Regions from separate parts of the Janthinobacterium sp. SUN118 genome, predicted to be linked through region 2. Evidence: predicted binding sites of a transcription regulator. Region 2 holds the regulator's gene; the other holds the start of a gene.
The links. Region 2 encodes FNR, which switches genes on or off when oxygen is low (the NO sensors DNR and NnrR bind a similar motif). Its sites were predicted from a motif close to TTGATNNNNATCAA; they were not measured.
Positions count from the first base shown of each region.

Region 1: the regulator FNR is predicted to act here: its motif matches at 2,397-2,410, upstream of O0880_RS05575 (universal stress protein).

Region 1 is NZ_JAPUBV010000001.1:1,221,021-1,226,908, forward strand. Features, by position in the region: gene O0880_RS05565 (helix-turn-helix domain-containing protein) at 1-693, opposite strand, end outside; gene O0880_RS05570 (response regulator transcription factor) at 1,048-1,692, opposite strand; gene O0880_RS05575 (universal stress protein) at 1,848-2,315, opposite strand; gene O0880_RS05580 (protein phosphatase CheZ) at 2,773-3,642, shown strand; gene O0880_RS05585 (chemotaxis protein CheA) at 3,642-5,516, shown strand; gene O0880_RS05590 (S41 family peptidase) at 5,593-5,888, opposite strand, start outside.
Region 2 is NZ_JAPUBV010000002.1:705,478-711,365, forward strand. Features, by position in the region: gene O0880_RS18855 (response regulator) at 1-2,628, opposite strand, end outside; gene fnr (fumarate/nitrate reduction transcriptional regulator Fnr) at 2,879-3,637, shown strand; gene O0880_RS18865 (FixH family protein) at 3,762-4,286, opposite strand; gene ccoG (cytochrome c oxidase accessory protein CcoG) at 4,342-5,724, opposite strand; gene ccoP (cytochrome-c oxidase, cbb3-type subunit III) at 5,728-5,888, opposite strand, start outside.

The DNA of each region.
Region 1 (5,888 bases), on a different contig from region 2:
GGTTTTCAGCGCTTCCGGGTCCTTGATGCCGATGGTGCGCTGGTCGACGGTGATCAGGCCGATCTCGTTGAAGGCGGACAGGGTGCGGCTGACCGTTTCCAGCGTCAGGCCCAGGTAGCTGCCGATTTCATGGCGCGTCATGCGCAGGTTGAACAGTTTGCTCGAATAACCCATCTGCGCGAAGCGGTCGGCCAGCGAGACGAGGAAGCGGGCCACGCGCGCCTCGGCGCTGAGGGCGCCCAGCATGCCGATCATGGCCTGTTCGCGCACCAGTTCGCGGCTCATCACGCCGTACATGACGTTTTCCAGCTCCATGTGGACACGGCCCAGCGCCGTGAGTTTCTTGAATGGCAGCAGGATCAGGTCGCAGTCGGACAGGGCCACGGCTTCCGAGGAATAGTGGCGCGAGTGGATGCCGTCGACGCCCAGCATGTCGCCTTTCATGGGAAAGCTCAGTACCTGTTCATTGCCGAACTCATCGATGAGGACGGTTTTCAGGAAGCCCGAGTTGACGATATACAGGGTGTCGAACGGCTGGCCGATCGTGTGCACGCGCTGCCCCGTCTTGAATTGCACGTGCTGGAACAGCAGCTCGTCGGCGGCGATGGTGCAGGCGCTGGAGATATGCAGCAGATCGCATACCTCCTTCAGGTTCGACCACAGCCGCCCCTGGCGCTGGCGTCCCGCTTCCATCGGGGTCGATGGGGCCAGCGGCGACGAGGCAGGGCGGGTTTCAGACGTGTGCGTGGACAGCATGTTCATCTCCTGGTGACAGGTAGTTCAGAGTTGAATGACGGAGTGCGCCAGGGCGGCGGGCACGGCGCGAGGGTCTGCGGCGCGCGTCCTGGCAGTTAATGCTCAATTCGCTGAAGACTTGCTGTGTGATGAAATAACTTCCCAGCAACTTGATTACTGGTTTCAGTATGCCAACAAGCGTATGGAATTCATATCAGCAGTGGCTGAATATGGCGGTAGGAGCTGCGGTAGGGGAAGTAGGATTGTTCCTACAGTTGCCGGCGGTGGCGCGCCGCCGGCCGAGACCGGCTGTCAAGTCTTGAAGGGGGACAGCAGCCGGTGGGCCACCGCGTATTGCACCATTTCTGATAAGGAACTCATGCCCATCTTTTGCATGATGCGTGTCTTGTGCGTGCTGACCGTCTTCACGCTCAGGTGCAGGTTGTTGGCGATCTCGGTGATCGACTTGCCTGCCACCAGCAGGGAAAACACTTCGAATTCGCGGTCCGACAGCTGTTTGTGCAACAAGCTTTCATTCGGCATCATGATGTTGAGCACCAGCTGCTCGGCCACCTCGGCGCTGATGTAGGGGCGCCCCGATGCCACCTTGTGGATGGCGCCCACCAGCTGCGTGCCCGCGCTTTCCTTGGTCAGATAGCCTTGCGCGCCGGCGCGGATGGCGCGCACCGCATATTGCTCTTCCTCGTGCATGGTGAGGATGAGGATGGCCAGCTTCGGCGCTTCGCTGCGGATCTGGCGGATCAGGTCGACGCCGCTGCGGCCAGGCATCGACAGGTCGAGCAGCAGCAGGTCGAAGCCGCCCTGGCGCACATGGTTGAGTACTTCAAAGCCATCGATGGCTTCGCCCACGATGTCGATGTCCGGCGCGCCGTCGAGGATGCGCTTCAATCCTTCGCGCATGATGGTGTGGTCGTCGGCAATCACAATGCGTATCATAGGCGGGCAATCTGGAAGCGTGCAATCTGCTGTGTCCGTTACCGGACAGTCAAATGTTAAGAAACGAGAAATATTGTCATATTAACTGAAAATGGCTGCGGGCTTGCCCTTTTCTCAAGCTGCCGGTGCGCAGCCTCTCCCTGTCATGGGACTCCTCATTTGGGCTGCGGTTCCTTGATCAGCCTGTGCACCAGCACGGGCAGCTTCGAATGCGACAGCACCTTGTTGGTCACGCTGCCCAGCAGCAACTGGCCCCAGCCGCTGCGGCCGTGCGAGCCCATGAAGATCAGGTCGCAGTGCTGGAGTTGCGCCACTTCCACGATTTTCAGGGCAGGACTGTCGGAAAAGGCCGTCAGGCCCGTCGCCTCCAGGCCCCGCTTGGCGGCCGCATCGAGGATCGGCTGCCAGTGGTCGGCGCCCGCCTTGCGCATGGCGATGCGGTATTCCTCTTCGCTGGGATAGCTGGGCGGGATGATTTCGATGTACACGGGATACTGGTATTCCGGCGCCACGTACACGGCGAGGATGTCGGCGTGCATCTGTTCGGCAAAGGCGACACCGGCGCAGGCGGTCAGGTTGGAGACGGTGGAACCGTCCGTGGCGATCAGAATTTTCTTATACATGGCAGCTCCTTTGGCGGTGGACCAGCGCGCGCGACGCCTCTTATTGTAGACGCGGCGACAGCATTGTTTTCATGTAAAGACTTGATAATTGTCAATACTCTTGCACCTTCAGTATAGACAACATTGATAGAAAGATCGTGTTTTTGGCCGCGCAGGCTGTGGCGCGCGTGGCGCGCGGGCCAGGATTTCTCGCGCGATGCGTGGTCTTGCCTGCACGCCAATGGTAGTATTTCAAAATACAACAGCAGGAACACTTATTTCCTGGTGGAAAAGCTCTTGCAGGCCCGCTTTGCACCAGGAAGCGCGTTTTGAGATTTACCAACAGGGCGGCGCCCTGCTACACTCGCACCATCGCAGCGGTATTGCCTCAAATCATCTTAATCGAGAAATTGCGGGTATCAGTCTGTAAAACGCACAGTTCAGGCGGAATTTTGACAAATTATGGAGAAGCAGGGATATGACCAACGCCGCTGATGATTTCGATGCATTATTCGATGAAGTATCTGCGCAAAGCGCGGCCGCGGCCCAGCCCGCGCCTGCCGCCGCGCCCGCCCCCGCCGTGATCGCGGATGACGATTTCGACGCGCTGTTCGACGCCGTTTCGGCCAGCGCCGCCGTGCCGGCCCCGGCTGCCGTCGCCGCGCCTGCCGTGGAAGCGGCCGCCGCGCCGGCAGCGCCAGAGGCGCCCGCCGCAGCTGGCGAAGCCGCCGACCCTGTCGACCAGTCCGACAAGCCGATGTTCGAGCGCCTGGGCGGCATCGTGCGCCTGTTGCACGATTCGTTGCGCGAACTGGGCTACGACAAGGCGCTGACGGAAGCGTCGTCGCAGATCGTCGACGCGCAGGACCGCCTGGAATACGTGGCCACGCTCACCGAGCAGGCGGCCAACAAGGTCCTCAACACGCTCGACGAAGGCATGCCGGCGCAGGATGTGCTGTCGAAGAAGGCCAAGGACATGGACAGCCGCTGGACGGCCCTGTTCGACGGCAAGCTGAGCCTGGAAGAATTCAAGGCCCTGGCCGGCGACTCGCGCCAGTTCGCGCAAGCCGTTGCCGAGGCGACGGAAGCGGAAAAAGCGCGCCTGCTGGAAATCATGATGGCCCAGGACTTCCAGGACATCACGGGCCAGCTGATCAAAAAAGTGGTGAACATCACCAAGACGGTGGAGCACGAGCTGGCGCAGTTGCTGCGCGACAACGCGCCGGCCGAAGTGCGCGAGAAACTCGCGCAGAAGCAGGACGCGCCGCTGATGCAGGGCCCTTCCGTGCCGTCGGTGGCGCTGGACCAGGATAATGTAGACGACCTTCTTGCGGATTTGGGATTCTAATGGACGATATGCTCAAGGATTTCGTCGTCGAGGCGATGGATCTTGCGGTTAATGTTGAAGAGCACTTATTGCGTCTCGAGCGCGATCCGGACAACAAGGAAACACTGAATGCCGTGTTTCGTTCTTTCCACACCATCAAGGGCGGCGCCGGTTTCATGGGCTTGCCTGCGCTGGTGGCGGCTTGCCATCTGACGGAAAACCTGTTCGACGCGCTGCGCACGGGCGCCGCGCCGGTGACCCCCATCGCCATCGAGGCGGCGCTGCAGGCATCCGGCTTCGTTGCCGACCAGCTGACGGAACTGGCGAACGGCGCCGCGCCGGAAAGCCTGCCGGCCATGCCGGAAGAGCTCGAACACATCCTCACCAACGCCATCGAAGGCAAGGGCATGGACGCGCCAGCGCCTGCCGCCGCCGTGGTGGTGGAAGCCGTCGTGGCCGAAGTGATCGTGGCCGCGCCTGCCGCTGCTGCCGCCACAGCCAGCGCCGATGGCCTGGACTGGGAAGGCATGTATAACGCCGTCGTGCCGGAAGGCAGCCAGCTGGCCGCCGCGCCGGCCCCGGTCGCCGCTGCCGTTACTGCCGCTGTTGCCGCCGCGCCTGCCGCTGCGGCCGCCGCCAAGCCGGCCGGCAAGAACTGGGATGGCGTGGACCGCCGCGAAGAGCGTCCCGACGTGCGCCACGCCGCGCCCGTCAAGGAAGACAGCATCCGCGTCGACGCCGTCAAGCTCGACGCGCTGCTGGAAGTGGCCGGCGAATCCGTGCAGGCCGCCAACCAGGCTGCCGTGCTGCTCGAGCGCCTGCTGCAATTCAAGTTCGAAGGCCAGGCCGCCACCCTGATGGCGACGCTGGCGGAAACTTTGGAACGCGCGTCGCGCTACTCGACGGAACTGCAGCGCGCCACCCTGGCCACGCGCATGCAGCCCGTGGGCCGGCTGTTCCAGAAATTCCCGCGCCTGGTGCGCGAACTGGCGAAGGACCTGGGCAAGGATGTCGAGCTGACCATCGAGGGCGCGGAGACGGAAGTCGACCGCGTGGTGGTCGACAGCCTGTACGATCCGCTCGTGCACATGCTGCGCAACTCGCTCGACCACGGCGTCGAATCGCCGGAAGCGCGCCTGGCCGCCGGCAAGCCCGCCAAGTCGTATATCTCGCTGAAAGCATGGCAGGAAGCCAACAGCGTGATGATCGTGCTGCAGGATGACGGCAAGGGCATGGACCCGGTCTTCCTGCGCAGCAAGGCCCAGCAAAAGGGCCTGATCAGCGAAAACGCGCAATTGAGCAACGATGAATGCTTCCAGCTGGTGTTCCTGCCGGGCTTCTCGACCAAGGAAGTCGCGTCCAGCGTCTCCGGCCGTGGCGTCGGCATGGACGTGGTGAAGACGGCCGTGGAGAAAAACCGCGGCGCCATCCACATCGAGTCGGCGCTGGGCAAGGGCACCAAGTTCGCCATCCGCCTGCCGATCGAGCTGTCGATCGTGCCGACCATGCTCGTCTCCACCTCGGGCGCCGCGCTGGCGCTGCCGATGGCGGTGGTGCAGCGCGTCGTCGAGTTGCCGGAAACCTTCATGGAAGTGGGCGGCGCGCCCGTGCTGAAGGACCAGGGGCGTCCATTGCCCGTGCGTTCGCTGGCCGGCGCTCTGGGCTACGAGTCGTGCAGCGAGCGCGTCGGCATTGTCGTCGCCGCGCCGCAGCCGTACATCCTCGCCGTGGAAGCCGTCGATGGCACGGCCGACCTCGTGATCAAGCCGATGACGGCCATCACCGTGGAAGGCATCACGGGCACGGCCCGCTCGGCCGAAGGCGAGCTGGTGCTGGTCGTCGGCCTGTCGTTCCTGATGGATGGTTGCCGGGGCAGTGTCCGCTTGGCGGCCTGAGGACGGCTGACAATATCGTTGTACCCATGAGTAAGCCCGCTACGTGTAGCGGGCTTTTTTCATGGCGCCAGCGGCGTCACATGTTATCCGGACGTAATGTGCCGCCTTCCAGCCAGCGCTGCACGCGCACGATTTCCTGGGCGCGCGCAGCCTCGTCCTTTGGCGGCGGCAAATAGATGTCGGGCATGATGCCGCCCAGGTCCACCTGCAGCTGCGGCAAGCGGGCCGAGCGTGAGGTGGCGTATTGCAGCTGGCGCACGCCGGACGGCAGCGCGTGCAGGCGCAGGTTGGAATAGTCGAGTGCGCCATGGCTGTTACGGCCGATCAATTTCACGTGAAAACTTTGCCGCGCCGCCAGCAGGAATTCCTCGC
Region 2 (5,888 bases):
GGGCTTGGCGATGAAATCGGTGATGCCGGCCGTCATGCAGCGTTCGCGTTCGGAAGCGAGCACGCCGGCCGTCATGGCGATCACGGGCAGCTGCAGGCGCAGTTCCGTGCGGATGATGTGGGTGGCGCTGAAGCCGTCCATGATGGGCATCTGCATGTCCATCAGCACGATGTCGTAGCGCAGCGCCTCCGTGCGCAGCCGTTCCACGGCCTGCAAGCCGTCGCCCACCACGTCCAGCGTGGCGCCCATGTGCTCGAGGATGCCGCGCGCCACGGCCTGGTTCAGATGATTGTCTTCCACCAGCAGGAAATGCACGCCGGCCAGTTCCGTGCCCAGCGGCTGCTGCAGCATGCGTTGCTCGCCGCCATCGTTCTTGGCGATCAGCGCCTGGTGCAGGGCGTCGAACAGGCTCGACCCCGTGATCGGCTTCATCAGCACCACGTCGGCTTCGGCCGCGCTGGAGATTTCTTCCAGGTGGTTGCGCGCGAAGGCGTTGACCATCACCACGATGGGCTGGCGCTGGCCGGACGCGGCCTGGCGGATGGCCTTGGCCGTGGCCAGGCCATCCATGACGGGCATGTGCCAGTCGGCCAGCACCACGTCGTAGGGCTGCTGCTGCGCCAGGCGTTCGCGGTACAGCTCGATGGCGGCAAAGCCCGAGTCCACTTCGTCGGCGGCCCAGCCCCACGCTTCGATCAGCTTGACGATCAGCTCGCGCGTGGTGCGGTTGTCGTCGGCCACCAGCAGGCGCAGCGGCCCCAGCGACGGCGTGCGGCGCGCCTCGGCGGGCAGGGCCAGCACGTCGAACGGCACGCTGAACCAAAAGCGGCTGCCCTTGCCTTCGCTGCTGGCCACGGCGATCTCGCCGCCCATCATGTGGATCAAGTGCTTGCTGATGGCCAGGCCCAGGCCCGTGCCGCCGAAGCGCCGCGTGATGCTCTGGTCGCCCTGCGAGAAGGCCGTAAACAGCTGGGCCTGCTGCTGGGCCGTCATGCCGATGCCCGTGTCGCGCACTTCGAAGCGCAGCCAGGCCCGCTCGTTCCTGCTTTCGGCCAGGCTGACGGCCACCACCACTTCGCCGCTCTCGGTAAACTTGATGGCATTGCCGGCCAGGTTGACGAGGATTTGCTGCAGCCGCTGGGCGTCGCCGACGAGGCGGCGCGGCACGTCGGGTTCGACGGCGATGGCCAGCTCGAGTTCTTTCTCGCCGGCATTCATGGTCATCGTCGTGGCGAGGGTATTCATGACTTCATCGAGGTCGAACTCGACGGGAGACAGATCCATGCGGCGCGCCTCGATCTTGGAAAAATCGAGCACATCGTTGAGGATGCCCAATAACGACTGGCCCGCCACGCGTACCATGGTCAGGTACTTGCGCTGCTCGGTGTTGAGCTTGGTATTGCCGAGCAAATACACCATGCCCAGCACGGCATTGAGAGGCGTGCGGATTTCATGGCTCATGTTGGCCACGAAATCGCTCTTCGCGCGGTTGGCCGCCTCGGCCCGGTCGCGCTCCTGCTCCAGCTCCGCCGCGCGCGCCTCGAGCTCGTGCTGCAGCCGGTCGCGCTCGCCCATCAGGCCGTTGAACGCCTCCGTCAGCTCGCCGATCTCGTCGCGCTGCTGCACCGGCACGGGGGTGAAGCGGTTGCCCGAGGCGCGCAGCGACAGCAGGGTGTCGCGCAGGCGCACCAGCGGCGACAGCAGGCGCACGGTGACCCAGCCCAGCACGGCCGCGGCCAGCAGCGAGGCGCAGATGCTCCAGAGTACCAGCCGCGACAGTACGCCGTTGAACGGCTCGAACGCGTCGGCCACGGGCAGCGAGGCGGCCAGCAGCCAGTTTACGGATTTCAATCGCTTGAAGCTGTTGACGGCCGTGATGCCGCGGCTGTTGGTGCTGACCATGCTGCCTTCGCCGTCTTCCTTCAGCAGCTGCGTGGTGGTCTGGTTGGCGTTCGGCGCGCGCGGCTGCAGCAGGCGGCTGGTATCGGGGTACAGCACGTAGCGCGGCACGGCTTCGCGCGTGAGGATGAAGTAATAGCCGCTCTTGCCCACCTTGGCCGTGCGCAGGTGGCCCAGCATATTGTCCTTGTACAGGCGCAGCACGCCGATCACGATGCCGGCCACGGCGCCGTTCTTGTCCAGCACGGGCGCGACCATCTGCACGATGGGCAAGTGGCTGGTCTTGCCCAGCATCGGTTGCGTGATCATCGCCTGTTTCGTGCGCATGACGGTATGGAAGTAATCGCGGTCCGTCACGTCGGTGCCGTTGCGTCCCGGCACCTCGGGCACGTTGGCCACCACCTTGCCCTGCGTGTCGAGCACCAGCACGTCGTCGAACAGGGCCAGCATGGCGCGCTGCGTATAGTACTCGCGCAATGCGCCGGCGTCGGCCATGAGGGCGGGCGGCTGGTGGCGCGCCGTCTGGGTGATGATGTCGAGCAGCATCGCCAGCTTGTCGTCGAGCTCTTCGGCCGTGCGCTCGATCAGGGCCGTTTGCTGGACCAGCAGTACTTGCGTGAAATCGTCGCGCATGTGCTTGACCTGGATCATGGTGACCAGGGCGATCATGGCGATCGAGGTCAGGCTGGTGGCCAGCGCGACTTTTGCTTTAATGCCGAGAGGCTTCATGATTTCCTTTTCAGTCCCCGAAGGGACAGGCGGCAGATAATGCTGTCAGGAATTTTCCTATCAATACAGCAACTTGGCAAGCGCCGGCCGCGTAAATTCCCGCCGTCAAAGCAGCAATTGACGATGTTGCCATAAAATTAAATGCAGGACGTCGTTTATTCAGCGAAATTAGCGTGAATGACGGGGAAAATGGCACAGGCAAGCGCGCTATGCAGTAAACTTGTTGTTGCATTTTCAAAAAGGTAATGACATGACAGAAGCGCTACTCTCTCCAGCCTTGCCCGCCGTGAACGTGGAAGCGTTGCGTGCGCGCTGCTCGACGTGCAGCATGCATCAATTGTGCCTGCCGATGGGCCTCGACGTGGGCGACATGGACAGGCTGGACCAGATTATCGGCCGTCGCCGCAAGGTCGCGCGCGGCGCCTCGCTGTTCCGCATCGGCGACTCGTTCCAGAACCTGTACGCGATCCGCCTGGGCCACTTCAAGACTTACCAGATCAATCCGGGCGGCGAAGAGCAGGTGACGGGCTTCCAGATGGCTGGCGAACTGCTGGGCATGGACGCCATCAGCGCCGACCGCCACCACTGCAATGCCGTGGCGCTGGAAGACAGCGAAGTGTGTGAAATCCCGTTTTCCAGCCTGGAACAATTGCTGGGCAATATGCCCACCCTGCTGCGCCATTTCCACCGCATGATGAGCCAGGAAATCACGCGCGAGCAAAGCGTGATGCTGTTGCTGGGCAATATGCAGGCGACGCAGCGTTTTGCCGCCTTCATCGTCAACCTGGCGTCGCGCTACGAGGCGCGCGGCTATTCGGGCAGCAACTTCCAGCTGCGCATGTCGCGCGAGGAAATCGGCAACTACCTGGGCCTGACCATCGAGAGCGTCAGCCGCTTGCTGTCGAAGTTCAAGAAGGAAGGCTGGCTGCGCGTGTCGAACCGCGAGATCGAGATCCTGCAGCCGGCAAAATTAAAAGCCATTACGGCCGGCACCGACACCTGCAAATAACGGCACCGTCAAAACCTGCTGCGCGTCGCGCTTTGCGGCTTGCGTTGCGCGCTGTACACCGGCACAGCTGCGCTTCCCGGCCGTCCATCACTGGCGCCCGCCACGGTTTTCCCCGGCGCTGGCCTTATAGTTCCTCGTCCGCATGCAGCGCGATGCTGCGCTGCGCGGGCCAGGTCCAGATGCCCGACAGGCGCCACTCGCGCGTATTGTTTTCCACCAGCACCTGCCAGCGGCTGCGCTCGAGCATCGGCAGCGCCACCGAGAAGTTGCCCATGGCGTCGGGCTGCACCAGCAGCTTGATATCCTTTTCCGGCAAGGTCGCGTGCGCCAGGTGCAGCTGCAGCGGCGCCTGGTACGCCTTGCCGAAGCTGTGCACGGAGCCCGTCAGGCGTGCTTGCGCCACGTCGTACGCCAGGCTGGTCGACATGGCCAGGTTGCTGGCGGCCGTATCGCGCCGCAAGTCCTGGTTGATGGCCTTGCCCTGCTTGTAATAGTCGCCCACCACCAGCGCGTCAGGTTGCGTAAACGCGATATAGCCCATGAAGCTGCCGACGACGACGGACAGCCCGGGACCGATCATCAGCAGCCATGGCCAGCGGTGCTTGTACCAGGGCGCGGCGGGGGCTTGCAGTTTCAGACTGTCGGACATTGTTTTCTCCTTGTGACGGCGGCAAGAACACGGGGATTCCTGCCGCCTTTCCTGTTTAACGTGGCACGATGAACACGGCGCTTTCGCGCACGTGCAGCGACGGGTCGTCCAGCGACTGCAGCTCGATCGTGATCTTGTTCGAGCCCTTCTCTCCCACGCCGTGCGGCACGCGCAGGCGGATCGGCCAGCCCAGCGTTTCCGTTGCCTGCAAGGTCACTTCATCGCGCGTCAGCAAGGTCAGGCCCGGCAAGCCGGCAACGCTGATCCTGAAGCTCTGGCTTTGCTCCGAAGTGTTCATGATCTGCAGGCGGTAGACGTTCTCGATCATGCCATCTTCCACTTCGCGCCCCATCGAGCCGCGGTCGCGGATGACGTCCATCTTCAGCGGCGTGCGCAGGGCCAGCGAGGTACACACGGCGATGATGATCAGGGCCAGGATGGAGGTGTAGATCAGCACGCGCGGGCGCATGGCGCGCTGGCGGATCTGCTTCGAGTCGAAGTTGTTTTCCATCGCATGGTCGGTACTGTAGCGTACCAGTCCGCGTGGCCGGTCGACCTTGTCCATCACGCTGTTGCAGGCATCGACGCAGGCGGCGCAGCCGATGCATTCATACTGCAGGCCGTTGCGGATATCGATGCCGGTCGGACACACCTGCACGCACAGGGTACAGTCGATGCAGTCGCCCAGCTTGTCGTTGTTGCCGGCCTTCTTGCTCAGCGCACCGCGCGGTTCGCCCCGCTTGGCGTCATAGGTGATGATCAGGGTGTCCTGGTCGAACATGGCGCTCTGGAAGCGCGCGTAGGGACACATGTATTTGCACACCTGCTCGCGCAGCCAGCCCGCGTTGCCGTAGGTGGCCAGGCTGTAGAACAGCACCCAGAACCATTCCCACGGGCCGAAGTTCAGCGTTTGCACGGAATGGGCGAGTTCCTTGATCGGCGTGAAGTAGCCGACGAAGGTAAAGCCCGTCCACAGGGCGATGGCGCCCCACACCAGGTGCTTGGCCGTCTTCTTGGCCGTCTTGCGCAGCGACGGGCCCTGCTTGTCGAGGGCCATGCGCGCGCTGCGCGTGCCCTCGATCTTGCGTTCGACCCACAGGAAGATTTCCGTGTACACCGTTTGCGGGCACGAAAACCCGCACCACACCCGTCCGGCGATGGCCGTGACGAGGAACAGCAGATACGCACAGATGATCAGCAGGGCCGCCAGGTAGATGAAATCCTGGGGCCACAGCACGACGCCGAAAATGTAGAACTTGCGCGTGGTCAGGTCGAACAGCAGGGCTTGCCTGCCATTCCACGTCAGCCACGGCAAGCCGTAGAACGCGAGCTGGGTAAGCCAAACGCATACCCATCGCCAGGTAGCGTAGCGTCCTTTGGCCTCGCGAGGGTAGATTTGCTCGCGGGCCGCATACATCTTGATGACTTGAGGTTCCATTGTTTACTTCGCGGGCGCCTGCGGATTCGACAGGCTCCAGACATACGCCGACAGCACGTGCACCTTCGATTCGCCGAGGAAGTCGCTGAAGGCCGGCATGGTGTTGCTGCGGCCCTTGCGCACGGTTTCCATGATGGTATCGGCGCTGCCGCCGTACAGCCAGA